One region of the Paenibacillus sp. J53TS2 genome, then DNA from elsewhere that is predicted to be linked to it. Evidence: predicted binding sites of a transcription regulator. Region 1 holds the regulator's gene; the other holds the start of a gene.
The links. The regulator NrdR, encoded in region 1, represses ribonucleotide reductase genes. The targets are predictions, from matches to a motif close to AACACNATATATNGTGTT.
Positions count from the first base shown of each region.

Region 1 (16,536 bases):
TCCAGGCTTCAATAAACTCTTCGATTTTGGCAAACATCTTGTTTCCTCCCGCAAAATATAGTTTTGACTTGAGTATAGCGAGGAAACACTGACAGTTACGGTCAGTGTTATAAAAAAAACAAAGGCCCCGCTGCAGCAGGGCCCTTGTGGAGGTGTACGCCTCAATTATACGATAAGCGCTCTGGAAACGATGACCAACAGGATGAACAGAACCAGGATTGTACCCGTAGAAGTCCAGAAACCACCGTAACCTACGTTGCCTACGCCATTTTCATATCCCGACATTGATTTTTCCCTCCTTTTTAAATATAGAACATCATATTACGACCTGCTTGCGAACGATCGGGACATTCGCGGAGTTCAGCAAAAATGGGTTTATCATGCCAGATTGTCTAAATAACCTGAGCTTCAGATCCGGTCCATTGCAGCCGCCTAATCACGACTTTTGCTCATTGCATATGATGAAACAAGTCAATCTTAAAAGCAGGTGGTGTTCTTGGGAGGAAAAAAAAGACGTCAGTACCAAAGACTCCAAGACAATGATATCTCCTCGGATGACCTGGCGATTATCGGAGCCGGGTTCACCGTGCTCGGGGATTTTTTCGATTTGCTCTCCCTGTTAAAGCTGAAGGAAGAAAAAGCAGGGAACGGCAGCGGCACATCCAGCAGCGATACCGAGGAAACGCTGATTGACGAATTCATGCTGCTCCGAAGCAAACCCGAAAATAAAAAAAGTCGAAAGAAATAACAAGGGCGCAGGATCAACATCCTGCGCCTTTTGGGTATTACCGGGATAGTTTGGCTATCTTCAGCCTCCATCGACGCCACTTCATATACACGAGCAGCACGAGCAGCGCCCCCAACCCCATAAAAAAATACTTCAAATATTTCTCAACCAGGTCGATGGCGACCTGCCACTGTTCGCCAAACACAAATCCAATGCTCACAAAAGTAACGACCCAAAGAGCTGCCCCGGTGTAAGCATACAAAGCGAAGGTTCGAAATGGGATGCGGATAATACCGACGAAATAACCGAAAAACTGTCTAACACCAGGCACGAAGAAACTGATCAACAGCATCTTGTTGCCATATTTCTCATAGACTCGTCTTGTTTTGTCCAAATGCGAAGGTTTTACCAGAATCCACTTTCCGTACCGTTCGATCAGCGGCGCGCCAACCCGGTGTCCGATCCAATAGGTGATGGTCACTCCGATCACCGCCCCTGCGTATCCGGCCAGCACAGCCGGCAGAAAATCAAGGAGGCCCTTATAAGCCAAATATCCGGTATAGGTCAATGTCGTTTGACCCGGCGGTAGCGGCAGCGCGATAAAATCGATGGGAAGTCCGAGCAGCAGGACAAAATAGCCGTATTGCTCAAACATCCTTTCTATCCAATCCAGCACGTTCATGATCTAATCTCCTTTAGTCATTCCAGGCGCTGCCAACGCCACTTGTGTCCTTTCTTCCATGTTATCAGTATATACGGAGATTTTCCAATCTAAAAGGGACCCCGGACGGGGCGAACCCCCGCCCCGGGTCCGGTATTGTCCCCGAAAACGAGAAGAAGGCCAGACCGGAAAGGGAGTCCCCGGTTGACCTGTTTGTTTGGTGAATCCAGCAGCCGGGCTTAACCGAACCGACCGGAAATATAATCGTCCGTCCGTTTCTCGGACGGATTGGTGAAGATCTTGCTCGTATCGTCATACTCGACCAGTTCCCCCATCAGGAAGAAAGCCGTCTTCTCTGACACTCGAGCCGCTTGTTGCATGTTGTGCGTCACGATGATGATGCAATAATCCTTCTTCAGATCAGCAATCAATTCTTCGATTTTGGCACTGGACACCGGATCCAGGGCTGAAGCCGGTTCATCCATCAGGATGATGCTCGGACTAACCGCTATCGAACGGGCAATGCAGAGGCGCTGCTGTTGGCCGCCGGATAAAGCTAAGGCGGAGGTATGCAGTCGATCTTTCGTCTCGTTCCATAGCGCCGCTTTGATAAGCGATTCCTCGACGATTTGATCCAGCTTCTTCTTATTCCGGATCCCGTGGTAACGCGGCCCAAAAGCGATATTTTCATAAATGGACTTATGGAACGGGTTCGGACGCTGCCAGACCATGCCGATCTTTTGCCGCAGCAGCACGACATCCGTCTTCGGAGCATTGATATTGTCTTCCCCGATCCAGATTTCTCCCGTGATCTTTGCTCCGCTGATGAGGTCATTCATCCGGTTTAAGCTGCGCAGAAAGGTGGATTTACCGCAGCCGGAAGGACCGATCAATGCGGTAACTTGCCGGGAGGCAAAATCAAGCGATATATTCTTAACGGCTTGCTTCTCTCCGTAAAAAACACTTAAGTCTTTCGTTGATAATTCGATATTAGGCACTTGGCTTCGTCCTCCTATTTCGTCGCCGTAAATTTCTTGAGCATCACGCGTCCGAGCCAGCGGGCCAGCAAGTTAAATGCCAGCACGGTCAATATCAGTACGGCCGAAGCGCCGGCGGCGATTTCGGGTGCGTCCGGTGCCAAACCTTCGGAATTGATCTTCCAGATATGAACGGCCAGCGTTTCCGCCGGACGGAACGGATTTAGCGGTGACGTCGGACTAAGCGGATTCCAGTTGCTAAAGTCAAGCCGCGGACTGCTCATGCCGGCGGTGAACAGCAGCGCCGCAGCTTCACCAAACACGCGACCTGCAGCCAGGATGGTCCCGGTCAGGATAATCGGCGTAGCGATCGGGAGCATGACCGATTGGATCGTTTTCCATTTGGACAAGCCCAACGCCAAACTGGCTTCCTTCTGAGCCTGCGGCACGCTGGCTAATCCCTGCTCCGTGATCCGCACCATCAGCGGCAGATTGAAAATCGTTAAAGCCAATGCACCCGAGAACAGGGAAAACCCAAATCCGAATACATTTACGAGTACGAGCAGACCGAACAAACCAACGACGATCGACGGAAAAGAGGATAACACTTCCACGATCAAACGGATAAAATCGGTGATTTTCCCCGGTTTGGCATATTCGCTCATATAGATCCCTGCCCCGATACCTAGCGGTACGGTGATGATCATCGTTAAGACCAGAAGGAATAAAGAGTTGAATAATTGCGGGCCGATCCCGCCGCCTTCCTTAATCGTTTCGGGCGGTGACGTAAGAAAGTCGAAGCTGATATGCCCCAACCCCCGAACTAAAATAAAGCCGAGTAAACCCGCCATAATGAGAACGATCAATCCGGCCAAAGCGACAATGACGGCCGTTGCGATTTTGTCTACAGTTTTTGCGCTCATCGTTTTGCTCTCCTTTCCAGCCACCGGACGATAAAGACGAATATGAACGTCATTAGCATCAAGATCAGCGCCAGCGTCCAAAGGACATTGTTTTGCGTCGATCCCATCACCGTATTCCCCATACTCAGTGTAATCACGCTGGTCAAGGTGGAGGTGGATTCAAAGAGAGAACGCGGAATATGCGGCGCATTCCCGATGACCATCTGTACCGCCAGGGCTTCCCCGAAAGCCCGGGCCATGCCCAATACGACCCCAGTTAATAAAGCCGGCATGGTTGTCGGCAAGACGGTCCGATACAAGGTTTGCCAGCGCGTTGCGCCGAGTGCGTAAGAACCTTCTTTCAAACCGGGAGGCAGAGCAGCTAGCGCATCGGTGGCAATCGAAGTTATCGTTGGCAAGATCATAATCGACAACACGGTCGCTCCGGCCAAGATACCAAGACCTTGTCCCGGGAAAATATCCCGGTAGAAAGGCACGATGACGCTGAGCCCCACAAAACCATATACAACGGAAGGGATCCCAGCCAGCAATTCGATGACCGGCTGCAGATATTTCTTCCCGAACTTTGGCATAATTTCGACCATAAATAAAGCTGCGCAAATGCCGAGCGGGGCCGCGATCAACGCCGCCAAAATCGAGGTGCCGAATGAGCCCAAAATAAACGGAAGGGCACCGAATACCGGAGGTTCCCCATCCGGTTTCCAGTTCGTACTGCCGAATATTTCGCGAAATGCGATCCCGTCTTGAAAAAAGGTGCTTAACCCCTTGGTTGCTACGTAATAAACCATCGAGAAGATGGTGACGACCAGCAATACGATACAAAACGAAGCGTAAATTTTGCCGGTCCATTCCTCGACGATATGCGGTTGTATTTTTTTTCTTCCGCCGGACTGAGCCATGAAACCTCTCCCTTTAATAACAGCACAGAAAGAGGCAGAACAGTCCGCCTCTTGCCGCGCCGATATGATGTTATCGAGTCCTATTGGTTACTTCTGTGTGATCTTGCCATCCACATCGCGTTGAACTTGCATTTTGCTTGCCGGAATATAACCAAGCTCTACAACGTCGCCGTTGTCGCCTTGTACGTCAGGGGAAACCATGAAGTCCAGGAACGCTTTAACAACTTCGTTTGGCTCGCCTTTGGTGTACATGTGCTCATAGGCCCATACCGGATAAGTTCCGTTTGCTACGTTCTCTTCTGTAGCTTCAACGCCTTCGTATTTCACAACTTTGACGGAATCGTCAAGGTAGGACAAGGCAAGGTAACCAATCGCCCCCGGCGTTTCGCCGACAAGCTTCTTAACCGTACCGGAGGAATCCTCTTGGATCGAACCTTGCAGGTCTTCCGTTTTTGTGCCCAAAGCATATTTCTCGAACGTTGCGCGAGTCCCGGAGCTCGAAGGACGGTTGACGATTTGAATCACTTGATCGGGACCGCCAAGGTCTTTCCAGTTCGTGACTTTACCCGTGAAAATTTGTACCAGTTGGTCTTTTGTCAAATTGTCGATGGTGATATCCGGATTCACGACGGCAGCCATCGCCACGACTGCAACTTGATGGTCAACCAGTTCGCCGGCTTGAGCAGCTTCCAGCTTCTCTTCCGCGAAAACGTCGGAGTTCCCGATGTCCGCCTGTCCTCCGGAGACCTGCGTCAGACCCGTGCCGCTGCCTCCACCTTGAACTTGTATAGAAACTTTAGGATTTTGATCCATGAATTTTTTCGATACTTGGTCTACCAAAGGTTGCAATGCCGAGGAACCTACCGCCAGGATCGACCCGGAAAGTTCCGACGTTGCTGCGTTGCCGCCGTTGTTCGCGGATGCTTCATCCGTAGTGCCGCCGTTCGTTCCAGCCGTGTTGTTTTGTGCCGCGTTGTTGTTTTGACCACATGCCGCCAGCGTCAAGCTCAACACCAATGTCAAAACCAATAGCATACTCTTTTTCATTGTCTTAGGTATCCCCCTTATGTGTTTTACAATTTGATTATAGAAAGCGAAGATCAATCCTGTGTTTTCGTTTTGTAAACTTTGTGTAAAATGATGAGACATACCTCATCTAGTTCTGATTATTCTGTGCAAAATATAAAAAAAACACTCTCGCGCTTAGCAGCGAAGAGTGCTTTAGTAAAAGAAACTATTCCGTGACCCCCGTATTTTTGGAGAGCAGGCCCTTCAGTTCTTTCATAAACATATTGATATCTTTAAATTGACGGTAAACCGAAGCGAACCGGACATAGGCCACCTCGTCCACCGGATATAACTGCTCCATGACTAATTCGCCAATCCCCCGGCTTTCAACCTCTGCGTTGGCCGAATGGCGCAGGGAACGTTCCACCTCGGAGACGATCGATTCCAGCTGCTCAACGGAAACCGGGCGTTTCTCGCAGGCTCGGATCAAGCCTCTCAGCATTTTCTCCCGACTAAATTCCTCGCGACTTCCATCCTTCTTAATCACGATCAGCGGCATTTCCTCCACCATTTCAAACGTTGTAAACCGACGACTGCATTTCTCGCACTCGCGGCGACGACGGATCGAGCGGTTCTCGTTAGCCGGCCTTGAATCCAGCACTTTCGTCCCTAAATAATCGCAATACGGACATTTCAAGCTAGAACACCTCCCCTCTAAATGCCGTAATGACGGCCTTTTTTACTTAATGGCAATAAATTACTTTAGATTCATCGGATTGAAGTTGATAGTCCGGCACATAATACTGTTACCAACCACAAGGAGGTGAACAATCATGGCCCAAAATAATAACTCTTCGAACGACCTGGTGGTTAGACAAGCTTCCGGAGCTTTGGATCAAATGAAATATGAAATTGCTCAGGAACTTGGCATCTCTTTCCCACAAGACGGATATGCTGGTAACCTGACCTCTTACGAAAACGGTTCGATCGGTGGTTTCATTACGAAACGTTTGGTGACCTTGGCTGAACAACAGCTGGCAGGTCAATTCAAATAATCCGATCACCAAGGAAGCATTGACAGGCGATTAGCCGGTCAATGCTTTCTTTATATTTTCGCAATAATCCACCTAAAACTCGTCGTAAATCTTCACATACTGCTTGTAATAATGCGAGACCCGCTGAACGTAATGCCTAGTTTCGCCAAACGGAATATTCTGTGCCGTCTCCAGCCGGCCATCCCATCGTCCGCTCTTCAGCCAGTTCTTTACATTCGTCGGCCCGGCGTTATAGGCGGCGATCATAGCGATCGAGTTGCCTTCGAATTGCTCGGATAACGACCCCAGGTACCACGTGCCGATCCGGATATTCGTTTCGGTCTCGTTGCGGATGTCCTCTAACGTCGTATCGGGCAGCTTCGCTTTGGAGATGACCCACTCCGCCGTATCCGGCATAATCTGCATAATTCCAAGCGCACCTTTTCGGGACTCCGCCCCCGATTTGTAATTGGTCTCCACCTTGATAATCGCCGCAACGATAAACGGATCGAGACCGTTGTTTTTGGCATGTAGACGAATTTCTTCTTTATAATAAATCGGATAAAATAACGAAAGCCAGGTGGAATTTAAAAAGATGAGGCCCGTGAAGCCAATAAACAGGAGAAGCAGAACCCTCTTTTTGCGAAGCCACCTCATTTTAGCCCCTTATCCCGCCAAAAGACGTCAATCTGCCGCTTTGTCTCGTCTAGTCCACCGCTGTTATCAATCAAAATATCCGCCCTCTCCTTCTTTACTTCGATGTCCATCTGGGCGCTTAAACGCTGTTCGGCCGCTTCCCGAGATAACCCGTCCCTCTGGATTAATCGAGACATTTGAAGCTCCCGGGGCACGTATACGACCATAATTTCTTCATATAACGGATCGAGACCCGATTCGTAAAGCAAAGGGATATCCGCCACCACCAGTCTGTGCGGATCCTCTTGTTCCAGCTCGTCCAGACGCCGCTTCATTTCGGAACGGATGGCGGGATGCGTCAACGCCTCCAACGCCTTACGCTCCTCCGGATGAGAGAAGACGATTTCGCCGAGCTTTTTGCGGTTGAGCGTTCCATCGGGGTGAAGCACCCCTTGTCCAAAGCGTTCGCGGACGGCCGCCAGCACCGGATGGCCCGGCTCCATAATCTCCCTGGCGATCAAATCCGCATCAAGCACAGCGGCGCCAAGGTTGGCTAGCATGCGGGAAACCGTGCTTTTCCCGGTGGCGATGCCTCCGGTGAGTCCGATGTTCATTCCCAATACACCTCACTGTTTTGACTTGGAGCTTCGACCTAAATTTCATCTATCGTTTGTTTAGCGCCTCGCGTCTTATGACTTGTCCGGTATGCAGGCTGACATTTCGGGCAATAATGCGTTCCCCGTCCCCCTACAACGGTCTTCACCACCTGCTGTCCGCAATTTAGGCAAGGCTCCCCTTGTCGGCCGTACATCCGCAAGGAATGTTGGAACATTCCCATCTCTCCCTGTCCATTGACATAGGATTTGATGGAGGATCCTCCAGCTTCCACCGCTTCTGTCAGCGTATCTATGATAGCGGTGTGAAGTCGCTCCATCTGCCGCTTGGTTAGCTTGTCCGCCGGATGTTCCGGGTGGATTCCCGCCCGGAACAGGGCTTCATCCACATAGATATTCCCCAGACCCACAATGTATTCCTGGTTTAGCAGCGCAGGCTTGATCTTGGTAGACCGCCTGGATATCACCTCTTGAAAAGCCTTTGCCGTAAAAGAGGCCTCCAAAGGCTCCAACCCCAGTTTGGCCAAAGGCTTCTCCGCAAATTCCTCTCCGGGCAAGAACAAATGCATGGTACCGAACTGGCGCACGTCCTTGTAACGGAGTTCGGATCCATCTGTAAACCGGAAAATCACATGCGTATGCTTCTCCACCTCATCGCCGGTCTGATAAACGCCGTATCGCCCTTCCATCCGCAAATGGGAGACGAGTACCAGCCCATCCATGATGATGCGCAGAAATTTCCCGCGGCGGCCAATCTCTAATATCGTATGTCCGGCGAGCTCGACTTCAAACCGCTGGATATCATCCGGCCGTTGGATGATTCGCGGCAAGGAGACGTGGACGCTTTGGATCGTTTTCCCGACGATCAATTGGGTCAAGGTCCGTCGGACCGTCTCGACCTCCGGCAATTCCGGCATATCCTCTCACCTCATTCTAAGTTGTAATCCCAAGAACCTACTTCGCTTCGTACCAATTTAATCCGCTGGACACTTCGGCCTTAAGCGGCACGGAGAGCTCTAACGCTTTCCCCATCGTCTCCGGCACGAGCTTGCTCATGATCTCCAACTCTTCCGGCGGTACCTCGAATACCAATTCGTCATGGACCTGAAGCAGCATACGGCTCTTGAGCCCGTGCTTGTGCAGTTCCTCGTCCATCCGCACCATTGCCAGTTTGATGATGTCCGCCGCGGAGCCTTGAATCGGTGTGTTCATGGCCGTACGCTCAGCGAAGGAGCGCAGGTTGAAGTTCGACGCGTTGATCTCTGGCAGATAACGGCGGCGCTCCAACAGCGTTTTGACGTAACCGTCGCGCTTCGCTTCCTTCACGATGTCGTCCATATAACGTCGGACGCCTTGGAAGGCGTCGAAATATTGATCGATGAACCGGGCGGCTTCCTTCCGCGTAATGTTCAGGTTCTGGGACAAGCCATAGTCGCTGATCCCGTAGACAATCCCGAAATTGACGGCTTTGGCCGAACGGCGCATATTGGCGTCAACCTGGTCCGGTCCAACGCCAAACACATCCATTGCCGTCTTGGTGTGGATATCCATATCGTGCAGGAACGCTTCCTGGAGCCCCGGATCACCGGAAATATGCGCTAATACACGAAGCTCAATTTGCGAGTAATCCGCCGCCAGAATAAACCAACCTTCCTCTGAAGGAACAAAAACTTTGCGGATTTTGCGGCCCTCCTCGAGGCGGATCGGGATGTTCTGCAAGTTTGGATATTGGCTGCTCAGGCGTCCGGTTGCGGCGATCGTCTGCCGGAAATACGTATGCACCTTACCTCTTTTCGGCGAGATTTCCTTCAGCAGGCCCTCGACGTAAGTCGATTGAAGCTTAGCCAGTTGGCGGTATTCCAGAATAAACTGCACGATTTCATGGTAAGGTGCCAGCTTCTCCAACACTTCCGCATCCGTCGAGTAACCGGTTTTGGTTTTCTTGATCACCGGCAACCCCAGCTTATCAAATAGGATTTCTCCTAATTGCTTTGTTGAATTGATATTGAATTCCAGGCCGGCGATTTCATAAATTCGCGTTACCAATTTATTGATCTGGGCTTCAAATTCCACGCCGAGCTCTTTCAAGGCCTCCTTATTGACGGCGATGCCTTGCTTCTCCATGTCGGCCAAAATCCGGGATAACGGCATTTCCAGTTCGTAGAACAGCCGCTCCATTTCATATTTCTCGAGCTCCTGCCGCTGTAGCGGCAGAATGCGCAGCAGGGCGTCCGACTTGCGAGCCAGATGACGGCTTAACGCGTCCGGCTCCGGCACCTTAAATTTGGCGCCTTTGCCGTATACCTCATCGTCGCCGGGCACCGCCGGCAACTGGTATTTCGCCGCCAGGCCGCTGATCGTCTGGTCGCTTTCCGTCGGATCAAGCAAATAGGCGGCCAGTTGCACGTCATGTTCGGCTCCGGCAAACGCGACACCTTGCCAGAACAGCACCAAGTCCGCCCGGTGCAGATCGTAACCCCGCTTTGGCACGTGCTCATCCGCCAACCAGGCGCGCACTTCCGCTGCCGCCCCCTCTTGTAACACGTCAAACGGCAGGAAATAATGGCGGCTGGCGGTGGACAACACCATGCCCATCATTGTAGCTTGATGCGGATTGTCCCCGTAGGATTCCACAATGATCCCTTCGATGTTCGCCAGATCGGCGTTCAGCTCGGACAGGTTCTCCAGGTTAACCGCGGTGACCTCAATCTCAACCATCTCCGCGGGAGCCGCTCCCTCTGAATTCCCTCCACCGGCAAAGGACATCCGCTCGAGCAGCGACTTAAACTCCAGCTTGCGCAGCATCGGAACGGCCGATCCCTCCTGGATGCCGTCAAACTTCATCTCCTCCCAAGAGCGTTCAACCGGAACCTCGCGGAAAATGGTGGCCAGCTGTTTGCTCATGCGGGCATCCTCTGCGTGGTTCACCAAATTTTCCTTCATTTTCCCTTTCAATTCATCGGTATGGGCCAGTACTTCCTCCACAGAACCGAACTGGTGCAGCAATTTCAGGGCTGTCTTCTCCCCAATCCCCGGCACCCCCGGGATATTGTCGGAGGTATCGCCCATCAGCCCTTTCAGATCGATGATTTGCAGCGGCTTAAGCCCGTATCTCTCCTCGATTTGCTGCGGATCATAAGGTTCGACCTCACTGACACCTTTGCGCGTTAATGCCACTTTAACCCGATCGCTGACGACTTGCAGCATATCCTTATCTCCGGTCACAACGAGTACTTCTTGACCGGCTTCCTCGGCCCGTTTGCTCAAGGTGCCGATAATATCATCGGCTTCGTACCCGGCCAATTCGAACCAGGCGATGCCGAAGCTCTCCAGGAGCTCGCGCATCAATGGAAACTGCTCGGACAGCTCAGACGGGGTTTTGTCGCGTCCGCCTTTGTACTCCTGGTAGCCTTCGTGGCGGAAGGTCACTTTCCCCGCATCAAAGGCCACCAGCATATGCGTGGGGCGCTCTTCTTGGATCAACCGCAGCAGCATGTTCGTAAAACCGTAAACGGCATTCGTATGCAAGCCGCTGGAATTCGTGAGCGGCGGCATGGCAAAAAATGCCCGGTAAATAATGCTGTTCCCATCTATAAGTATCAATTTTTCCATACGACACCTCGTCCACAGTTTTCTACCTTTTCTTATGATAACACAGGGGCCTTCCCGATAACACCAAAGCTCGCCTTGGAAAAGAAAAACCGGCCGCCGCTCGCACAATTTCGCGAGCGGCGGCCGGTTGACCGCGGGGGAGCAGGAATTATTCGTTTAGGTCCGGACGATGGCCGGTCACCAGGTAAACGGCGCTTTCGCCAATATTTGTCGCATGATCGGCGATTCGTTCGATATACCGACCCACCAGCGTCAGCAACATCGCTTGCTGGAGAGATTCCGGATTAGAGATCATAAACGCATACAGCTCATGGATCATTTGGCTGTACAAGTGATCGACTTCATCATCATCCTTCGCCATTTTATAGGCCAAATCGGTATTCTCGTCCAAATACGATTGCAGCGATTCCCGCAGCATCAGAATAACAAGCTCGGACATTTTCGGAATATCGATCAACGGCTTGATAAGTGTCTGACCTTCCAGCCGCGTAGTGACCTTGGCAATATCGATGGCCAAGTCGCCCATCCGCTCTAAATCGCTGGAAATTTTAAACGCTACGATGATCCGGCGCAGATCCTTGGCCACCGGCTGCTGGGTCACGATCAGACGCGAGCCGATCTCCATGACCTGCTCTTCCATTCGGTTCAACTCCGCATCGCGCTTCACGATCTCTTTCGCTTTGGCCGAGTCCAAAGCCTGCAGGGCGCTGATAGCCTCCGCCAAAGCGTGCTCGACATGCTCGCCCATTTGTCTCAGCAGTTGCCGCAAATCCTCCAGGTTCTGATCAAATTCCTTTCTTTGAATCATCTTGCTGCAGCCTCCTTATTATCCGAAACGACCGGAAATGTAATCTTCAGTGCGTGGATCCTGCGGCGTGGAGAAGAGCTTCTGCGTATCGTCCGCCTCTACGATCTCCCCGTTGAGGAAGAACACGGTCCGGCCCGAAATACGCGCCGCCTGATGCATGTTATGCGTCACCATGACAATCGTATAACTATCTTTTAATTGCTGCACCAGTTCCTCAATCTTGAGGGTGGAAATCGGGTCCAGCGCTGAAGTGGCTTCATCCATCAACAGAATATCGGGCTGTACGGCAATGGCTCGGGCAATGCAAAGACGCTGCTGTTGCCCGCCGGACAAGCTGAGAGCCGACCGTTTCAGGAAATCCTTGACCTCGTCCCACAGCACGGCCTGACGAAGACTCCGTTCCACGATTTCATCCAAAGCCGCTTTGTTCTTGATGCCGTGCAGCCGCGGGCCATAGGCGACATTGTCATATATCGATTTTGGAAAAGGATTCGGCTGTTGAAACACCATGCCCACCCGTTTGCGCAAGGCCTCCACCTGGACATCGTCGCCATAAATGTCACTGCCGGCGATTTGCACGGTGCCTTCGATCCGTGTCCCAGGAATCATGTCGTTCATCCGGTTCAAGGTGCGTAAGAGCGTTGACTTCCCGCAGCCGGAAGGCCCGATGAAAGCGGTGATCGCCTTTTCCGGAATATCCAGAGAAACGTCCTTAAGCGCATGGAATCGGTCATAATACAAATTCAACTTTTGAATCCGGATAATGTTATCCATCTCAGTTCTCCTTCACAAATAAACATCTTTGCCCCGGCCTCAGGGCTTATGCCAGATTGACCGAGGAAATGGCGGGCAAACTTGAAGCACGGTACCCGCCTTCCCAGCGAGCCCGTGCCGGCGTTTCAGCTATTGATTTAGTATGCTCGAATGAGGAATTATTCCATGTAAAACAGTTTCATTTTAGCGCACTTATGTAAAAGTACATGAGTCTAATTGTAAACGTAGTGTAAAATCTTACGAAAGTGAGGCCAACTGCCGTAGCTCGCCTAACACGGTTCTCGTGCGACTGGCTGCCGTTTCCGAGGAACGGAACATCTCTTGGCCGCGCTCCTCTACGGTTCGGGCTGAATCCACCAGCGCTTGAAACGTCCCATCCGCGTTGCCCACTCTACCGTGGCTTTCCGCCATTTCTCCCGCAGTGGAGGAAGCGGTGGACGCCGTTTGCTGGATTAACCGGTTCACAATACCTAGCGTTAACCCGATTTCTTCGGAAAAGCTCTTCGTCTGCAAGGCAAGCTTGCGAACCTCGGAAGCCACAACCGCAAACCCTCGTCCATGTTCCCCGGCATGAGCCGCTTCGATCGAGGCATTCATGGCCAGCATGCCGCTTTGGTCCGCCAGGCTGCGGATATGATCGGCGACCGATGAGATTTGTTTCGTCCGTTCCAACAGCTCCGCCATTTGTTTCTCTTGGGAGCGAGTCATGTCTAGCACACGGGCGAACGACGCCTTGACCGCTTCCAACTCATGACGTCCTTCCGCCGACAATCCGTTCATCCGTTCCGATTCCAGCAGGCTTCGCTTCGCCGACTCCGTCACTTCAGCGATCGAGCATTCGATCTGTACAATCCGATCGCGGCTCTCAAGGACCGCCGCCTGCCTGGCTTCGTCCGCTTCCCGCTGCAAATGCCGGGACATCTGCATCAAATCCTGAACTGTCAGGATTCCGTAATATTTCCCCTGATCGGTTAAGATCAAACCATCGTAGAAAGAGGCCCCCTCCCGTCCTAACGCTTGATCCAACAGTTCCCCGGCCGGTGTATTCAACTCGCAGATTAACGGTTCCCGCTGGGCAAAACGAAGCGCCGATACCTCATAAAATAGATCCGCAGCAAACCGACCGGCCAAATGGCGAAAGAAACGATCTCGCATCAACAGCCCGATCGGTTTGTGATCATCATCACAAACCACGATACATGGAAGCTCGGGTTGCCTCTGGAACTGCCCCAACACATCTCGGCAGGAAACCTCCGGTCCGATCACCGGAACCTTATGGCTGTAAGAGTGAACCTGTACCGCCGCAACCGCCACGCCTTCCGTCGAGCGACCGCCTGAGCGGCCGTCTTCCATCAGCAACGATTCCCCGTTAACCCCGCCTTCTACGTTCGCCGCCAAGTTCTCTGTCTCTTCAATTGCAGCACGCTCCAATACTGCGATGGCCTGATTTTCCAACCTGAACCACTCCCCCGTATTTATACGTTACGCACGATCTACTAGAATCATAGAGGGAGAGTGTTAGTACATTGTTTTCGGGACTTTTGTCCTATGTAAAAAAAGAACGTCCATCACGAAATTACATGATGGACGCTTTCTTCTTATTGACAACCAGTTTGTATCCGACGCCGCGGATGGAATCGATATGCACCGACTGCGGATCCAGTTCGAGCTTCTTGCGCAGCGAGCTGACGTGCACATCCACGGTCCGTTGCCCTCCGATATAATCGAAGCCCCATACGGCATTCATCAGATCGTCCCGGGTCATCACCACGCCGGGCTTGCGAGCCAAGTATAGCAGCACCTCGAACTCCTTTGGCCGGAGCGTGATCGCTTCCCCGTTCAACGTGACTTCGTATTTCTCCGGATAAATCGTCAAGGCGCCCAACGCGATTTGAGAGTTCTCCTGCTGGACCGGTTTGTCGCGTTCCTCCTGACCTGTCGATCGGCGGAGAACGGCGGCGACACGAGCTAGTAGCTCAGCCACACCAAACGGTTTCGTGATGTAATCATCGGCGCCGGACTTCAGGCCCTGCACGACTTCCTCCTCCGCATTTTTTGCGGTCAGGATAATCACCGGCGTCATCACGCCTTCGCTTCGCAGCTTCGACATGATTTCGAAACCGTTCATGCCCGGCAGCATCAAATCGAGCAATATCAAATCAAATTCTTGCTGCAGTGCGGTTTCATAACCGGTCTGCCCGTGATCCTCTACGACAACTTCATAGCCTTCGCTCGTCAGATTGTAAGACAAAAGCCGGGATAACGTCGGTTCATCTTCGATAACCAATAGACGTTGTGTCATAGTACCCCCCATTTATTCGCGGTACAAGTTCATGCTTTGAACCAATATCACTTTGATGACAAGCCCAGCATATCACGGCATTGTTAACGCGGTGTAAAGTTTTTCAAAAAACAGTTTACACTTTATTGGTATGTTCCCAGGACCGATCTTAATCATCCAAGGCATGCATCAAGGGGAGTTCCAAAATAAACGTCGTTCCTTCACCGACTTTGCTCTCTACGCGGATAGTGCCGTGATGCAGTTCAACGAGGTGTTTGACGATGGACAGGCCCAGACCCGTGCCGCCCGAGCTGCGGGATCGCGCCTTATCGACCCGATAGAAGCGTTCGAAAATCCGCGGCAGATCCTTCTTAGGAATGCCGATCCCCGTATCGCTAACCGTAAACTGGACCCTCTCCTCGTCTCCGCCTTCGCCAACTATGATTGCCGATACGCGTACTTTTCCGCCTTCCAGCGAATAGCTGATCGCATTGGACAGCAAATTCATGAAGATTTGCCGCAGGCGATCCTCATCCGCCTCGATGAACAGATGCTCCGGAACGTCATGCGACATCGAGATTGACTTTTTGCCGGCCGCCGGAAGAAGGACTTCATACACGCTGTCGAACAGCTCTTTCAACTGCACCGGGGCGTATTCCAGCGGCACTCGCTTCGATTCGATTTTGGACAGCTCGAGAATGTCGCCAATTAATCGGTTTAACCGGTCTCCTTCGTCATAGATGATCTGCAGGAATGAGCGCGCGGTTTCCTCGTCCTTCACCCCGCCAGCCATCAGCGTTTCGGCAAAGCCTTTAACCGCCGCGATCGGCGTCTTTAACTCGTGGGACACGTTGGCAACGAATTCGCTACGTATCCGTTCCAGCTTCCGAATTTCGGTGACATCCTGTAACAGGAACAACATGCCGCGGTAGTTACCGTTGTCTTCAAACATCGGCACGCTGTCGAACAGCAGGATTTTTTCCTCGGGATCGTAGACGTTCCGTTCCTCCTGAACTGCTTCCTTGCGGGCAATGCCTTCTTCCATAAATTTGATGAACTCATAGTTTCGTTTGAGCACCTGATACGATTTGCCGAGCAGCAGCTCGCCTTTCATATGCAATATCCGTTCCGCTTCCCGGTTAATTAAGGCAATGCGCTCCGCAGCATCCACCATCAGAATGCCGCCGGTCATGTTCGCGAGCACGCTCTGCATCAAGTCCTCGTTATCCCGGATCCGCTTGAGCTGTTGCTGCAGGCTGTCTGCCATGCCGTTGATGGCAAGGCCCAATTGACCGATTTCGTCCTTGCGGGCCAGCTTGACCCTGGCGTCGTAATCGAATCCGGAGATGCGATGGGCGACGCGGGTGATCTGCTCCAGCGGCTTAGTCAACCCGGCGGCCACTCGGTAACTTACTAGACCCGCTATGAGGAATAGGATAAGCAGTCCGCCGAACATCCAGATCCACCCTTGGGCAAGCCCCTTCTCCACGGCTGCCAAACTCATCGAAAGGCGGATATAACCGTCAAAATCACCGACCGTCACGCGATGCGCTACGTACAGCATATTTTCCCCGATCGTATC
Region 1 covers NZ_BOSK01000001.1:692,011-708,546, forward strand. The annotation lists gene KJS42_RS03270 (DinB family protein) at 1-37, opposite strand, end outside; gene KJS42_RS03275 (sporulation protein YjcZ) at 166-285, opposite strand; gene KJS42_RS03280 (hypothetical protein) at 491-748, shown strand; gene KJS42_RS03285 (DedA family protein) at 786-1,409, opposite strand; gene pstB (phosphate ABC transporter ATP-binding protein PstB) at 1,628-2,386, opposite strand; gene pstA (phosphate ABC transporter permease PstA) at 2,401-3,288, opposite strand; gene pstC (phosphate ABC transporter permease subunit PstC) at 3,285-4,187, opposite strand; gene KJS42_RS03305 (phosphate ABC transporter substrate-binding protein) at 4,275-5,234, opposite strand; gene nrdR (transcriptional regulator NrdR) at 5,422-5,892, opposite strand; gene KJS42_RS03315 (alpha/beta-type small acid-soluble spore protein) at 6,029-6,250, shown strand; gene KJS42_RS03320 (lytic transglycosylase domain-containing protein) at 6,323-6,886, opposite strand; gene coaE (dephospho-CoA kinase) at 6,883-7,479, opposite strand; gene mutM (DNA-formamidopyrimidine glycosylase) at 7,518-8,396, opposite strand; gene polA (DNA polymerase I) at 8,434-11,091, opposite strand; gene phoU (phosphate signaling complex protein PhoU) at 11,240-11,899, opposite strand; gene pstB (phosphate ABC transporter ATP-binding protein PstB) at 11,918-12,673, opposite strand; gene KJS42_RS23275 (methyl-accepting chemotaxis protein) at 12,911-14,128, opposite strand; gene KJS42_RS03355 (response regulator transcription factor) at 14,250-14,975, opposite strand; gene pnpS (two-component system histidine kinase PnpS) at 15,124-16,536, opposite strand, start outside.

Region 2 (16,536 bases), 200 kb from region 1:
CGCGATCATCACCTGGGCCCGGCCGCGGAACAGGTCCATCATCCAATCTTTTTTGCCTCGGTTCATCCCACCCCGGTACGGAACCGCGGTCATTCCGCGGTCACGGAAGTACTTCAGCAGATACTCCTGCGTAGCCCGATACTCGGTGAACACGATCACCTTGTCATTCATTTCACGGATCAGCTCCATCGCTTTCTCCGCTTTGCTATTCGCTTTGATCTGACGGATCAGGTCGACAAGATCCCAAATCCGATCGCGGATCGGGGAATCAGGGGCAAGCTTCTTAGATAAATTAACCAATGTGACGAATACCGCATCCCGGCTGCTGCATACCTCGCGTTGCAGGGTGACCAGGGACAGCATGCTGTTGAGGTCGCCGCCAGCGGCGTTATATTGGTCTTTAATGAAGGAAGTAACCCCGTTGTACAGGTTCTTCTCTTCCTCGGACAGCTCTACGTCAATGTTGCGGACGATTCGCTTCGTGAATTCCAGCTCGCCGTCACCGCGCCGGTTGCGGATCATCACCTTGGCCAACTCATCCTTGAGCTGATTCTCGTTCTTCGGCTGTCGTTTGTCGACGACGAAATTGGCGGCAAATTCGCTTTGCCCGCCCAGTTGCCCCGGCTTAAGCAGCGTGATCAGGTTGAACAGCTCGCCTAGATCGTTTTGCACCGGAGTGGCGGTCAGGAGAAGGCAATATTTTTTTCGCAGCTGCAGCATGAACTGATAATTGGTCGTTTTCTTGTTCTTCAGTTTGTGGGCTTCATCAACGATGACCAGATCGTATTCGTTATTGAGTAAAATATTCTTATGCGGGTCGCGTTTGGCCGTGTCCATGGAGGCGACAACGACGTCGTTGTGCCAGGAATGCTCTTTCTTCTGCGCTACGGCCGGTATGCCGAACTTCTGATTCAGTTCCCGAACCCACTGCAACACCAGGGATGCAGGCACCAGAATCAATACCTTCTTCACTAATCCGCGCACGATGTATTCCTTTAAAATCAAACCGGCTTCGATCGTCTTCCCAAGACCCACCTCGTCGGCGAGGATCGCACGCCCGCGCATTTCGAACAGGACCTTTCGAGCCGTTTCGGTTTGGTGCGGTAGAGGGGTGACGCCCTGCAGATGCTTCAAACATTGCATTTCTTCAAAGCTCGTGACAAGCGAAGCAGTTTCGGCCTCAAGGGCAAGGTTAAACAGCTTCCAATCGTCCCATGGGCCGCCCTTTTGATGTCTCGATTCCAAGTCGCTGAACCAACTTCGGTCGAAGTCTACGGGGATCTGCAGATTCCATTCCGGCGGGACGACCGAATTGGGGGAAGGGCCGGGGGGATGAGGATTCATGATGTAAAACCTCCCTTTTGATGCGTATTTGACTAGCTCTATTGCGGCTACGAAAGGATCCGAATCAGTCCATACCGCGTGCTTCTTGCAGACGTAGGTGTAGTATGGACGAAAAAGAAGGAGTTCATAACTTTTGAGAGGGGAGCGGGAGCGAAACGGAGCATCAGCTATTGATATTGCTTGGGTTGACCGTTTTACATGATGATCCCGTTTGCTCAGATCAAAGCGATTTAGATGAACCGTTCGACCTCGACCTTGCTCCCTTAACGAAAGGGATAATCGCATGATGAAGCCTCCAGAGGCAGTTCTTCCGTTTTATAGCTTGGGTTGGAAATGGTTACATGGCGGTTTCATAGATTCAAGACCGAAAAATTGAGAGAACCGGAGCAAACGAGTGTTTGGGCCAGCAGCATTCGGAAAAAAGCCTAAAATTTCAAGCTGTCCTGCTGTGACAACGAGATATTGTATAGTATAATGGTATTCGCACACAATATATTGTGATTCATACATATGATAATACGGTTTATAGGGTGTGCGTAGCGGCTTTCAGGCAGGCGAATATCGGCTTGAAACAACGCTTTTTTCGTTTTTTCGCCCGTTTTCGACTTCAAGATCCGGCGCGAATGACCGATATATTTACGAATCTTTGATCCAAACTTATAGGAGGGTGTTTTCTTTGAAAACTGTGCCAAAACAGCGCCTTGAGGGGCTAAGTGAAAAAATCTTCTTGGACCGGTACGCCTGGAAAGATGCGGACCCTAGTCACGCCAAAGTCGGCGACGTCGTCCTCGTTCTGACGAAGGATGATCCCAAATTCCCAACAAAGGAAGTTGGCGAAGTCGTTGCACGTAAGGGTCGTAAGGTTACGGTGAAGACACGCCGGGGCGAGTTGGTCGAGTCCGACGTGGAGAAGCTGACCCTCAATATCGAGAAAACCCCTGAAGAAATGTGGGACCGCCTTGCTAAAGCGATGGCTTCCGTAGAGGAAACGCCGGAGCTGCAGAAGCAATGGGAAGAGAAGTTCCGCTATATCCTGGACGATTGGAAGCTGGTACCGGGCGGCCGGATTGCCGCAGGTGCCGGCGCCAGTGACGAGTTGACCTTGTTTAACTGTTACGTGATCCCATCGCCAAAAGACAGCCGCGGCGGCATCATGGAGACCTTGTCCGAAATGACCGAGATCATGGCACGCGGCGGCGGCGTGGGGATTAACCTCAGTTCCTTGCGTCCGCGCCGTGCGGTTGTTAAAGGCGTAAACGGCTCTTCGAGTGGCGCCGTATCTTGGGGAGGTTTGTTCAGCTACACCACCGGCTTGATCGAGCAGGGCGGCAGCCGTCGCGGCGCGCTGATGCTGATGATCAACGACTGGCATCCGGACGTCATGGACTTTATCACCGTCAAGCAGACGATGGGCCAGGTTACGAACGCGAACCTGTCGGTTTGCGTGAGCAACAGCTTTATGGAAGCGGTGAAGAAAGACCTCGATTGGGAATTGGTGTTCCCGGATACGACTTACGAGGACTACAACGAAGTGTGGGACGGCGATCTCGAGAAGTGGAAAGCGGACGGCCGCAGAGTGATCCACTATCGCACTGTCAAAGCGCGTGAGATCTGGCACACGATCATCGAGTCGGCTTGGAAATCCGCCGAACCGGGCGTTGTGTTTATGGAATATTACAACCAAATGTCCAACAGCTGGTATTTTAACCCGATCATTTGTACGAATCCGTGCGGGGAGCAAGGTTTGCCGGGTTGGGGCGTCTGCAACCTGTCGGCGATGAACTTGTCCAAGTTCTACGACGAAGAGAAACACGATGTCGCTTGGGACGAACTCGCCACAACGACGCGCTATTCGGTCCGTTTCCTGGACAACGTCATCAACAAAACGCCTTATCATTTTGAAGAAAACGAGAAGAACCAGAAGAAAGAGCGTCGCGTTGGCCTCGGGACGATGGGCCTGGCCGAGCTGATGATCAAGTTGAACATCCGTTACGGCAGCCCGGAATCGCTGGAATTCCTCGATAAATTATATGGCTTTATCGCCAAGGAAGCTTACCTGGCCTCCGCAGATATCGCGGAAGAGAAAGGTTCCTTCCCGGCTTTCGAAGCGGACAAATATTTGCAAAGCGGATTTATGAAAGTGATGACGGAAGTGTATCCGGAAGTTGGCGAAGCGGTTCGCACCAAAGGGGTCCGCAACGTCACGATCATCACTCAGGCGCCAACCGGCAGCACAGGGACGATGGTTGGAACCTCGACCGGGATCGAACCATATTTCGCCTTCAAATATTACCGTCAAAGTCGTCTTGGATTCGACGAGCAGTTCGTACCGATCGCGCAAGAGTGGTTGGACGCACATCCAGGGGAAGAGCTGCCGGATTACTTCGTGACCGCGATGAATTTGTCGGCGGAGGATCATATCCGCGTGCAAGCCGCGATCCAGCGTTGGGTCGACAGCTCCATCTCCAAAACGGCAAACTGCCCATCCGACTTTACCGTGGAAGAAACGGAACGTTTGTATGAACTGGCCTTCGACCTTGGCTGCAAAGGCGTAACGATCTACCGCGACGGTAGCCGTGACGTACAAGTCCTGCAAACGGAGAAGAAGGAAGAGAAACAAGAAGAAGCGGCTCCACCAGCAACGGTAGCCGTAACGGAACAGCCGGCAAGCGCTCCGGTTCAAGCCAGCAGCCCGAAAACGGCGGAACAGTACAAGAGACGCCCGCAAGTGCTCCATGGCGCTACTTATAAGATCAACACGCCGTTTGGCATGGCATATATCACGATCAACGATTTGAACGGTATTCCGGGTGAAATCTTCCTGAACGTAGGGAAAGCCGGTTCCGACGTGTTTGCGATGGCGGAAGCGCTTGGCCGCGTCTGCTCGCTGTTCCTGCGTTACGGCGACCACGGCGAGAAGGTTGAGTTGCTGATCAAGCATCTCAAAGGGATCGGCGGCACAGGCGCTATCGGCTTTGGTCCAAACCGCGTGGAATCGATCGCGGACGCGGTTGCTAAAGCGCTAGAGACGCACGTGCAAAACGGCCCGTACGGCGACCACGACCCGGCGCCGGTGGCAGCAACGATCGCGCATCACGAGGAAGCCGCGCAAGATCATGGTACCGCGGACGGCTCGCACGGCGGACACAGCCATGGCAGCGCGCCGGCCACCTCCCGTGACCTCTGCCCGTCCTGCGGCTCGGCCTCGCTGATCAACATCGAAGGCTGCAAGACTTGCAGCAACTGCGGATATAGTAAGTGCTCGTAAGAATTGATAATGAACTAGTCAACACAAGGAGAGAGAGTAAGTAGTAGTAAATAGAAAAGCGAAAGTAAATCATCTGGGTGAAGACAACTTTGTCTTCACCTTTATTTAGGCTTTAGCCAGTTGAGCTCGCGAAGCGTGCGAAACAAAAAACCACCCGCTATGCGGGTGGAGGGAACTAGGGTTTGACCAACAAGCAAGCCAGCTTGAAGCGAAAATTTTGGGCGGAGGGGTCATACCAAGCCATTGATAACTGAGCGTGAAAGAGTATGAAGATCCTTCAGCAGAAACGGTGGCAAAAAGAAGTAAACCAGTTTAACTGGTAAGTCAAGGTGACAAATTACACTGAGCCTGAACAATTTAATTGTCAGGCTAGCGTCTTTAGATGCAGTTTGGCAACAGGGGTTATACCCCAAAAGCAAACCACCTGTTGGACGGGTGGTTATGATTAATCATTTTTTACGATCAAGCCTAGTAAAAGAGGGTTTCACATATTAGTCATGACTAATATGTGAAACCCTTTATGTTCAACTATCGTTTCCCGTTAGATCAACAAGTAATAGGGTTATCATGTAATATATTTATGGAAATTTAATGAAGGGCAGTGTTGTTTAATTGAAAACTTTTTATTGTGATCTGGAAATCACTTTAGATGTCATTGGCGGGAAGTGGAGGCCTCTTATTCTGTATTATTTAATAAAGGGTCCTAAACGAACCGGTGAATTAAAAAGGCTCATACCCACAATATCTCAGAAAATGTTAGTCCAGTCGTTGCGGGAGTTGGAGAGTGCTAATTTGATTATAAGAAAAATGTACAATCAGGTACCACCAAAAGTGGAATATTCAATATCAGAAATGGGTATGTCACTTGAACCCAGTTTGCGAGCTCTTTGTGATTGGGGCCAAAATTATGCAGAGAAGAACTTGAGCAAGGATGAGTATCGGAGATTAAATGTAGAATAGAGTAATTTCATTGACCCATTTATTCTGCATTTCATCACAATTATCACCTTTTAGTTACTATATAACCTAAAAGTACGTACTATTTTAAAAGTTATAGATGGAACATAATAAGACTTGTCGCCATGAAGAAGATCTAAGAATTAATAAAAGTAGTCGTATGTAGGTCGATAAGTTTTTGGAGGTGGGTTATGAAATTTGGCTTTATAGGTGCTGGAACAGTTGCTCAAACGCTGGCGAAACATTTATTGCTTCACGGTCATGAAGTTATTCTCAGTAATAGTCGTGGTCCCGAAACGCTCTCGGATCTGATAAGCTCGCTCGGTGCTGGTGCAAAATCCGGAACACCGTCAGAAGCAGCGGAGCAGGATTTTGTAATATTGTGCGTGACGTGGGCGCAAATGCCTGCTGCTTTGTCAATGGTTCCTGACTGGACAGGCCGCGTTCTTATTGATGCTACCAACCGTTTTGAAAATGCAGACCCTCTACTTGGTGAATGGTCAGAAAAGAATTCAAGTGAAATCGTAGCCCAATATGCTCCGGGTGCTCATGTAATTAAAGCTTTTAACAATGTTCCGATGGAATGGATTAAGGACTACACGGAAGAGAAGCCGAAGACCGTCCTGTTCATGTCCGGTGACGACATCCAGATAAAACAAGTCTTGAAAGAAATTTGGGAGAAGATTGGCTTTGCCTGTATTGATCTTGGATCCTTGAGCCAGGGCGGTCTGCTGCAGCAAATAGGAGGACCTCTCGCCGGATTGAATTTAAATCTGCTGGATCAATTAACTGTACGATAACGTTATTCTATACTGCAACTGGTTTATCAATAAAAGTTCAAAGGAGTTACTAATATGGGTAAAATACTTATTACTGGAGCAACGGGTAATCTTGGCAGCAGGACGCTAAACCTTCTTCTTAAAAAGGTTCCGGCAAATCAGGTTGCTGTATTGGTACGTGATCCGCAATCCGTAAAAATCGAAAGGTTTGTTAAAGAAGGTGTGGAGGCCCATCAGGGCGACTATTTTGATTATAACTCCCTTCTGCGGGCTTTTAATGGTGTTGACAAAGTGATGCTTATCTCCGCGCAAGCATTTACCGACCGCAATACGCAACATTTCAATGTCATCGCAGCTGCAAAGCAGGCTGGTGTTAAACAAGTGATCTACACGTCGATCATTCGAAAAGAAAATTCAAATCTTATTTTGCCCGAAGTAACGATGTCAGACTTATTTGCTGAACAAACGCTTAGAGCATCCGGACTAGACTATACCATTCTGCGGAATCCACCGTACCTTGAAACCTTGCATATGTATTTCGGAGATGCGCTTAAAGCCGGCGTGCGAGTACCAGAGGGTTCCGGCAAAGTTGCCGCTGCATCTCTGGATGATCTGGCGGCAGCTAACGTAGCCGTTCTCACCCAACACGGGCACGAAAATAAGACGTACACTCTAGGTGGCAGCGAGGGAAGCTCTTTTACAGACATCGCTGAAGCCCTCTCGGAGATTAGTGGGATGAATATCCCTTATGAGGCAGTTAGCGAAAAAGAATATATAGACTCTATGGTAACAAATGGCTTGCCTGTTTTCATGACTGATTTTTTATTAGGCTGGGTGCGAGGAGTCAACACTGGAGAATTTTCGGAGACATCCGGGGATCTTGAACGTCTGATTGGCCGAAAACCAATGACATATAAGGAATTCTTTAAATATCAGTTTTCTAAAGTTGAAGATTGAAAGCTGGATATGTTTTAGACTAAATTTGAAAAAGAAACAGCGACAGCCAAGGACTAGAAAATTGACTGTCGCTATTTTATTGAGCTAACGTTTCCCGGAGTCTGTAAAATAAATTGTGTAAACTCCTAAGCAGAAAGGTTGGGAGAACACATGGGACAGCACACGAGAGATGAAGCGCTGTTGAAAATGTTGTACCTGGCCACGATGGATGTTACCCGCAAATGGACAGGCCGAGTCCAGAACTGGGGCCAGATGCTGCTTCAGCTCTCCGTCTTTTTTCCGGAACGGGTGGGTAATCATTTGCGTTAAGCCGCAAAATCCCCCTCGGGGGATTTCCTTATCATGAGTTTACACAAAAATCTTGACAGACCCATTTTCCTGGCTCTTTTTATGCAGGTTTATGCAATGTATGCATTTTGGTAAAATACCGGCTGTATAATCATGAATGGCATGCATACATTGGGAAATTGTTTGCAGTAGGAGTTTGCAGTTTCTAAGAGCCAAAACTCATGCTACAGAATAGAATCGGAATGAAAACAAGGATTTCTACCCATTCTTTTTGCACCTTTTATGATCCATCATAGAGAAGATATGAAGAGGAGCCTAAGCAAACAATGCTTAGGCTCCTCTTTTGTGCCTCGTTAGACTCTTAGTGTACATATTAAATATACACATTATAGTTTTCCGTTGTTGGAGGGTCTTTAGTACCAAATTTCCGTAATAATTCGCGTGTTAGGTTTCGTCTTACAAAGAATGATGGAATTTTTCCTATAGTATATTGAATATATTTGTTTATATCGAATATTTATAATCAACTAAATGAAACCGCTTGCAAGAGAGGGGTGGGAACACTAGGCTACCGGTTTATGGATTGGCAGTTCTATAGAATCGACCTGATGATGATCTAGGAGGTGATCGGAGCATGGTACCCAATAGATTAAGGAAAGTATGGTATTTCAGGCATATCTATTTGTTTTTGCTTCCCGCTATCATCTGGTTTCTGGTTTTTGCTTACTATCCGATGTACGGCATTTTGATAGCGTTCAAAGATTTCAAATACAACCTGGGCATATTGGGGAGTCCGTGGGCAGGCTTTAAGTATTTCGAACAGTTCTTACACGATTCCAGTTTCTACGAAGTCCTCCGCAATACGTTGTCCATTAGTGCCCTGAAACTTGTATTTGGATTTCCAGCTCCATTGATCTTGGCTTTGATGTTAAATGCCGTTATGCACGAAAAAATCAAAAGAGTGTTTCAAACGATTTCCTATTTGCCGCACTTCGTTTCGTGGGTTGTCGTCGTGACTTTACTCCAAAAAATTCTGTCTCCGAACGTAGGGCTGATCAATGACATTCGCTATCAAATGGGTTTGGATCCGATCTTTTTTATGGGGAAGCCGGAGTTATTCTATCCTTTGGTTCTCATTTCCGACGTTTGGAAAGGGGTAGGATGGGGCTCCATCATCTATTTAGCCGCGTTAACGAATATCGACCCGCACTTGTATGAAGCTGCAGAAATCGACGGGGCGGGAAGATGGAGTAAATTATTCAAAATTACGCTGCCTTGCCTAACGCCGACGATCGCGATCCTGCTGATCTTTTCCCTCAGCGGAATCCTGAACGCGGGCTTTGACCAAATTTGGCTGATGCAAACTCCAGCTACCTTAGGCGTTTCCGAGATATTGGACACGTATGTGTTGAAAACAGGACTCCAACAAGGGCAACTCGCTTATTCCACGGCAATCGGCTTATTTAAATCCGCGATCTCGTTACTGCTTATTGTGGCTGTCAATCATATTTCAAGACGTGTGAGCGAGGTATCGCTATGGTAAGGGGCTTCGAGGAGCATAAGGAGGTGTGTGCATGGGTGCGAAAAGGCTGACGCCGGCGGATCGAATATATATGCTGCTTAATTATTCGGTGTTGTTAATCTTTTGCGCCACGGCGTTATATCCCTTTATTTATTTCTTAGCCCTTTCATTCAATGACGGCTACGATGCGATGAAGGGCGGAATCTATTTTTTTCCTAGAGTGTTCACCTTAGAGAACTATGCAAAGGCGTTTACCAACCCGCTTATCTTAAATTCGTTTTACGTTTCGGTTACTCGAACCCTGGTGGTCACGATCGGATCTGTATTTTTGACGGCTTTGTTAGCCTATGCGCTTTCGCGGAAAGGCTTGCCGGGAAGAAAAGTTATCGTGTTCTTCTTTTTCTTTACCACCTTGTTCAGCGGGGGACTGATCCCGACCTTTATCCTGTTCCGGCAGTTACACATTCTGAACACGTTTTGGGTACTGGTTCTGCCCTCCCTGTATAGCTTCTTTAATGCGATTATCATGAAAACCTTCTTCGATGGGATTCCTGAAGCCTTATCGGAATCAGCCCGAATCGACGGGGCCAGCGAGTTATCGGTGTTCGCCCGAATCGTTTTGCCTCTTTCGATGCCGGTACTTGCTACTATAGCCTTGTTTGTCGGGGTGGGCGTGTGGAATGACTGGTTCACCGGACAATTTTTTATCCAGAACGAGAAATTACAGCCTGCAGCGACGTTCCTGAACAAAATGATCAGTGAAGCGTCTTTCCAATCGATGACGTCATCGTCGGGAAATAGCGGATCTGCGATTCAAAATATGACCGAATCTCAGATGGAGCTGCGCGGCGTCACTCCGGAAGCGTTGAGGATGACTTTCGTCATTATCATTACGACACCGATCATTTGCGTGTATCCGTTTCTGCAGAAGTATTTTGTGAAAGGCGTATTGGTAGGTTCCCTTAAAGAGTAGGTGATATAAGAGGCCAAGCCTTTTATATAAAAATGTTCAATGAGAGGGGAGTGTAGTATGAGAAAGAACAAGTTGAGGGGTGTCCTTGGCATTCCGCTGATCGCTTTGCTTCTATTTGCAACCTTGACGGCTTGTACGGGATCAGGCGGGAAGGAGGAAGCGGGAACGGGGAACACGGGTCCGAGTGAGCCAGGTACTGTGAAGGAATCGGGCACGGAGGAAATAAAGCCGGTCACCTTAACTTTCCTTAGTGCTTGGAACGGGGGCGGAGCCGGTTTCCCGCAGGATCAGGAGAATAACCCCGTAGCTAGTCAAATCCGGGATAAAACCGGAGTGACCTTAAAACTGGAGTCCATCACGACAAGCGAGGTCGAAAAGCTGAATACCATCTTTGCCTCCGGTACGGTTCCGGATATTGTGAACGCCCCCTTCTGGTCGACCACAGGGGGAGAAGGGCAAGTCATCAAGAAGGCCGCGATGGAAGGGCAACTTCTGGATCTCACTCCTTATCTGGATAAGTACCCGAATGTGAAACGACTTGTGACCACCGGGATAGCGAAGGATTTCAACGAGTTCGATCTCAACAGCCCGGATTTTGAAGGGAAAACCTATCTCATCCCTACGGAAACCCCGGACGGAACCCCAGAGAGCATTCATAACTGGAATTACGGCCTTTTTGCTCGGGGAGATATTCTCAAGGCGTTAAATGTGAAAGCGGAAGATATTGATACGCAAGAGGAACTTTATGATTTATTGATCAAGATCAGAGACGGCGGGTTCAAGGATATTGCCGGAAAGCCGGTGATCCCTGCCGGAACGATGTGGAATGGATGGGATTATGGCCAATTCCTTGCGGGTTGGACGGATTACAACATTTCGGACTACCGTGAGGTTGACGGAAAGCTGATCCACTGGACGCAAACCAAGGATCATGAAGATAGACTGCTATATATGAGGAAGTTATTAACGGAAGGTTTGTTTGATCTCGAAGCTTTCAGCAATACGAGCACAACCGCAAACGAGAAGCTGACTACGGGCAAGCTCGCCGTATTCGGAGCTCAACCGATGTTGCCTGATTTATCCAAAACGCTGTATAAGACGAATCCGGATATGCAATATGAGCTGCTGGGACCCATGAAGAATAAGAGCGGACAAATTCGGACGCAAGTGGAAAAACCCGGCCGTTCCGGTTTCCCGGTCCTTTTCTTAAGCGCGAACATCAAAGATCCCGATGCGGCCTTACGGTACATTGATTATGTCAACAGCGAGGAAGGCCGGTTGCTATCGTACTTCGGGATTGAAGGAACGCACTACACACTGGAGAATGGGATTCCTCAATGGATTCCGGATGTGAAGAAACAATTCGATGAGAATCCGGATTTGAAGAGAGATGCCGGGCTCAATTACCTTCCGGGAAGATTCATTGGTGCCTTCTCCGATACCGTCACTTGGCCTACGCCAGAGGATCAAAAAACGCAGTGGCAAAAGCTGGAGGAGAGCTTTTCGGCCAAATTGCCGATCAAAATCATCGACAAGGTCAGTGCCAGTTATCTTGCGAGAGAGTGGCCTAATTATCAGGAATTCATCGATAAAACCAGCAGCTTGAATTTTGATGAGGAATTTAAGAAGGCATTGTTTGCCGCGTCTGATGAAGAAGCTTTAAAAATGCTTCATGAGGTGCAAGACAAGTTTAAAGCTGCCGGTGTGGATGAGATGGCGGAGTTTGTGGCTCAAAAGGCGGCAGAACGAGATGATGTAGGGTTCTAACTCGACTCATCCTCAAGACGAAGGAGGACACGATATGTTGAACGTTGCAATGTTAAGTAAATGGCATGTGCATGCGGAGGATTACGCCAGAAAGCTGCAATCCCATGGGAAGGTGAAGATCACGGCCGTCTGGGATGAAGAACCCGAACGCGGAAGGGAATGGGCAACCCAATTGGGTGCGGATTTTGAGGCGGATTTGGATACTCTTCTCGGGCGCGAAGACATCGATGGCGTCGTGGTGGATGCCCCTACAAGTATGCATGCGGACGTCATGGTCGCTGCGGCTCAGGCCGGTAAACATATTTTTACCGAAAAAGCGATGGCGCTTACCACGGAGGAATGCGATCGGATTTCGGCAGCGGTGCGCCAAGCCGGCGTCAAGTTCGGCATTTCATTTCCTGCTCGCACGAGACCGCACGAGTTGTTCGCGAAGCAGCTGATCGATGACCGAATCTTAGGAGACGTTACGCTTCTGCGCATACGTAACGGCCACGACGGGGCTTTGAACAATTGGCTCCCGGAGTACTGGTACGATAAGAAGCAAGCCGGGGGCGGGGCCATGATGGACTTAGGTTGTCATCCGATGTACCTCGCCAGTTGGTATTTGGGGAAGCCCAAACGAATCAACTCCATGTTCCATTATTTCACGAATCGTGCCGTGGAAGATAATGCGCAATGCTCTATCGAGTTCGCCAATAACGCGGTCGCCCTGGTCGAAACCAGCCTGGTTACGTTCCGAACGCCTTCTGCGCTTGAAATTTACGGTACCGAGGGCACTTTGATCATCTCGGATCATACCGTGAAAGTCACTTCGAAGAAGCTCGATCTACCCTTTGGCGGATGGATTTCACCTCAACAACTCCCAGCAGAGCAACCGCTTCCGATCCTCCAGTGGGTGGATGCCGTGCTTGACGATAAGCCAATGCCCTTCGGACTGGAAGAGGGGACGAAATTGACGGAGCTCTTGGAAGCAGCCTACATTGCCCATCAGGAAAACCGAACGGTAGAGTTCAAATGATTCAAATGACACAAGGGAGGGAAATTCGATGCGAACGGTCAAAATAGGAATCATCGGCTGCGGATTGATAGCGAATGACAAACATATGCCGAGTTTAGCGAAGTTGGAGAACGTGCAGATGGTGGCCTTCTGCGATTTGATCCCGGAAAGAGCCGAGCAAGCGGCGAAAAAATACGGTACGCCGGAAGCCAAGGTGTTCACGGATTACAAGGATCTGCTAGCGATCGAAGAGATCGAAGTCGTCCATGTGCTAACCCCGAACCGTTCTCACGCCTCGATATCCATCGATGCGCTCGAAAGCGGCAAGCATGTCATGTGCGAGAAGCCGATGGCCGTCACCGGTGCGGAGGCGAAAGCGATGTACGAGACCCACTTGCGAACAGGCAAGAAGCTAACCGTCGGGTACCAGAGCCGGTCCAGCGCCAAAAGCCAACTGTTAAAAAAGATGATCGTAGGTGGGGAACTGGGTGAGATCTATTTCGCCAAAGCTGTCGCTACCCGAAGAAGAGGCGTACCGACCTGGGGTGTGTTTTTGGATAAAGAGAAGCAGGGCGGCGGTCCCATGATCGATATCGGAACCCATTCCCTCGACCTCATCCTGTGGTTGATGGATAACTATGAACCGGAAAGCGTCGTCGGCAGCGTCTTCCATAAACTGAAGGATACCGAAAATGCCGCAAACGAATGGGGATCTTGGGATCCTAATGAATTCGAGGTCGAAGATTCTGCGTTCGGATATGTGAAATTCAAGAATGGGGCTACCGTCATTATTGAAACTAGCTGGGCCCTGAACATTGCGGACGGCGGTGGCAATCTGCTCTGCGGAACGAAGGGGGGCGCGGATTTCAACCACAATAAATTGCGGATAAACGGCGAGCGGGACGGAAGCTTGTTCTTGAATCAGCTTGATGTGGATCCGAATGCAAGGGAACTTTTCCGTGGGGAGAAGATGTCCGATTTCGAGTATGAAGCCAAACAATGGATTCACAGCATCGTGAACGACATCGAACCCTTGGTTAAACCGAGGGAAGCGATGATTGTTTCTCAGATCCTGGAGGCGGTCTATCAATCCGCCGAGACGGGGAAGATTGTCTATTTTGATCAGGAGTAAGAATGTGAAATAAAGAATGTCCCATTCGGTCCGCGAAGCGAAAGCTTCGCGGATCTTTTTGCTAACGAATTATTGATTTCCGGTATCAGATGCGCGGGTGCCCTCATACAATAGAAAAAAATGGATTATCGATAATCGATAATCGATTATCGCGAATGGAGACGAAACAAGGATGCCAAGCAATGATATCGTCCCGCTGGTGAATTCCATTAGCGAGCAAATCTATTTAGCGCTCAAACGAAAAATACTCACGGGCGAGCTTTGCCCGGGAACCCGGCTCATCGTGCTGGATATCGCGGGACATTTCCAGGTTAGCCAGGCGCCTGTACGGGAAGCGCTGGAGCGGATGAAGCAGGAAGGATTGATCAACGGCATTCGAAATAAAGGGTCGGTCGTATCCAACATTACATCCAAGGAGATTCGGGATCTTTTTGTCCTCCGCGAAATCATAGAGGGGTTCGCTGTTCGCGCGTCTATGCCAACGCTGACAGAGGCGGATTACGCCGCGCTTGAGAGGATCATTCAAAGGATGGAGGAAGCGGTCGAGCAGAGCGACACGCTAAGCATTTTGGAAATGGATATGGACTTTCACGGTTTTTTCTACAAGCGCTGCGATAATCAAGCCATCCTGGAGCTATGGAACCATATGCGGACGAAGGTAATGCGCTTTATGGCCATCTCCAATCGGCATTCGACGACGGAAATGCTGGCCGATTGGCACCGGATGCTGATTGACGCCCTCCGGACGGGGGACGGCGACGTTGCGGAGGAAGCGTTTATTGAGCACATGCATGCGTACAAAATTATTCATCTCGATTAAGGCCAGGATCTCAGTTGTCATTCTCTATCCAAAGGGGGAAATGGAGTATGCTGAATGAACGTCTATTGTTGGACCACCAGGCGATCACGTCATGGATGAAAGACCGCCTTCTGCGATATCTTGTATCCGGGCCGGCAGATGCGAAGGCGGATTTAAAGGAGAGCTTGGCTAAGCTTCAATTAAATCCTTACTATACTTTCCCTACGATTGCACTGCTGGAGCCAACTGCCTCCGCTGATCATGAACACGACAAGCTGTCTTATCTGGAGAGCATGCGAGAAAGCCTTCAGCAGCGGATGCCGGCAAACGGTATCGCCTTTCTTGACGGGGACGGACGGATCGGGCTGCTGTTCTCGTGGGTGTCCAAGGAGGTGCTTGAACGGCTGCGGGCTGTACTTCGGGAGCAATTCGCTCATCCCGTGAATATCGGCGTTGGGAAGCCTTGCAGCCATTTGGGCGATATCCACTTATCCTATCGGCAGGCTTCATGGGCGTTACAGAACAAGTTCTACAGCGGAACCGGCCAAATAATCCATTTCGGCGAGCTTCGCCATCTGGAGTCGATAGACCGTTACCCGGTAGAAAGGGAAAAACAGTTGGTTGAGAGTTTCCGCTCAGCGGCTTCGGAACAGGAAATCTTAGAGGCGGTAGAGTCGTTTTATTCTGCGGTACTGGAGCAGGGGCTGGTCGACGTTAAAAGCATGTATGAGCTGACGATCCGACTGCTGGTCGGTGTGGAAAGAAGGGTCCTTGCCGATGAAGAAAATGTAGGCGCTTACAGACCGTTTGAAGCGACATCGCTTGTAAGGTTAAGCACGCTGGAAGAGCTGAAGCACTACGTCTGCCTTTTTCTAACCGGGATGTGGAAGGTCGTCTCGCCTGGCCAGAAAGAGAACCATCGCAGCATCATTAAGAGGACGATCCTCTACATGGAGCAGGATTGCCAATGCGCATCGCTGCAGAGCGTTGCTCAGAAAGTGTATATGACACCAACCTATTTGAGCATGCTCTTCAGGACGAATACTGGCAAGACGTTTATTGAGCATTTGACCGATATTCGGATCGACAAGGCGAAGGAACTGCTTCGGACGACCCATTTGAAAAATTATGAAGTCGCTGAGAAAGTCGGTTACCAGGATCCCCGTTACTTCAGCCAAATCTTTAAGAAGAAGGTTGGGGTATCGCCGAGCGAGTATCGGGAGTCGATTTGCAAATAAAACAGGAAGCGGCGCAGCGTCCGCTTCCTGTTTCTTGGTTCTGCCCTTATAAACGTACGTCGGAACGGTGTCCGTCCTGCTCGTTCCGGCGCGCCTCCTCAAGCTCCTTCTCCCAGGATAAATGGCGGTATTCGGCAGCCGCCTCGTCGTTCTGGAACCACTGGATGAAGTCTTCCCACAGCGCGGTGGGCCAGGATGCGTCGATCTGCGCGGTGGAATAGACACCTTCCTTTAACCGAATGAAGCCAAACACGTCGCGGACCTGTGATTTCTCCGCCTGCTCCGCTGTCAGCTCGGCAAGATGGGGAGGGATGAAAATCACACCCGCCGGGGTTCCGAGAACCACATCGCCAGGAAGGCAAATCGCCTTGCCAATCCGGGTCGGCACGTTCATCCCCACCATCGTGACATCGCCGATGGCCGTCGGGTCGCTACCGCGGTAGTATACGTTAATGTTCTTGATCTCGGATACTTGCTGATTGTCGCGGATGCCGCCCCAGATCACGGCGCCGCCC
Region 2 covers NZ_BOSK01000001.1:488,098-504,633, reverse strand. The annotation lists gene KJS42_RS02380 (DEAD/DEAH box helicase) at 1-1,344, opposite strand, end outside; gene KJS42_RS02375 (adenosylcobalamin-dependent ribonucleoside-diphosphate reductase) at 2,021-4,612, shown strand; gene KJS42_RS02370 (winged helix-turn-helix transcriptional regulator) at 5,225-5,572, shown strand; gene KJS42_RS02365 (NADPH-dependent F420 reductase) at 5,761-6,369, shown strand; gene KJS42_RS02360 (SDR family oxidoreductase) at 6,424-7,305, shown strand; partial or broken gene KJS42_RS02355 (IS256 family transposase) at 7,474-7,614, shown strand; gene KJS42_RS02350 (ABC transporter permease) at 8,228-9,136, shown strand; gene KJS42_RS02345 (carbohydrate ABC transporter permease) at 9,168-10,088, shown strand; gene KJS42_RS02340 (extracellular solute-binding protein) at 10,146-11,855, shown strand; gene KJS42_RS02335 (Gfo/Idh/MocA family protein) at 11,890-12,873, shown strand; gene KJS42_RS02330 (Gfo/Idh/MocA family protein) at 12,902-13,984, shown strand; gene KJS42_RS02325 (GntR family transcriptional regulator) at 14,157-14,804, shown strand; gene KJS42_RS02320 (helix-turn-helix domain-containing protein) at 14,852-16,021, shown strand; gene KJS42_RS02315 (RraA family protein) at 16,068-16,536, opposite strand, start outside.
Region 2: KJS42_RS02375 (adenosylcobalamin-dependent ribonucleoside-diphosphate reductase) is a predicted target of NrdR. The motif match lies at 1,829-1,846, and genes of this name have one in related genera.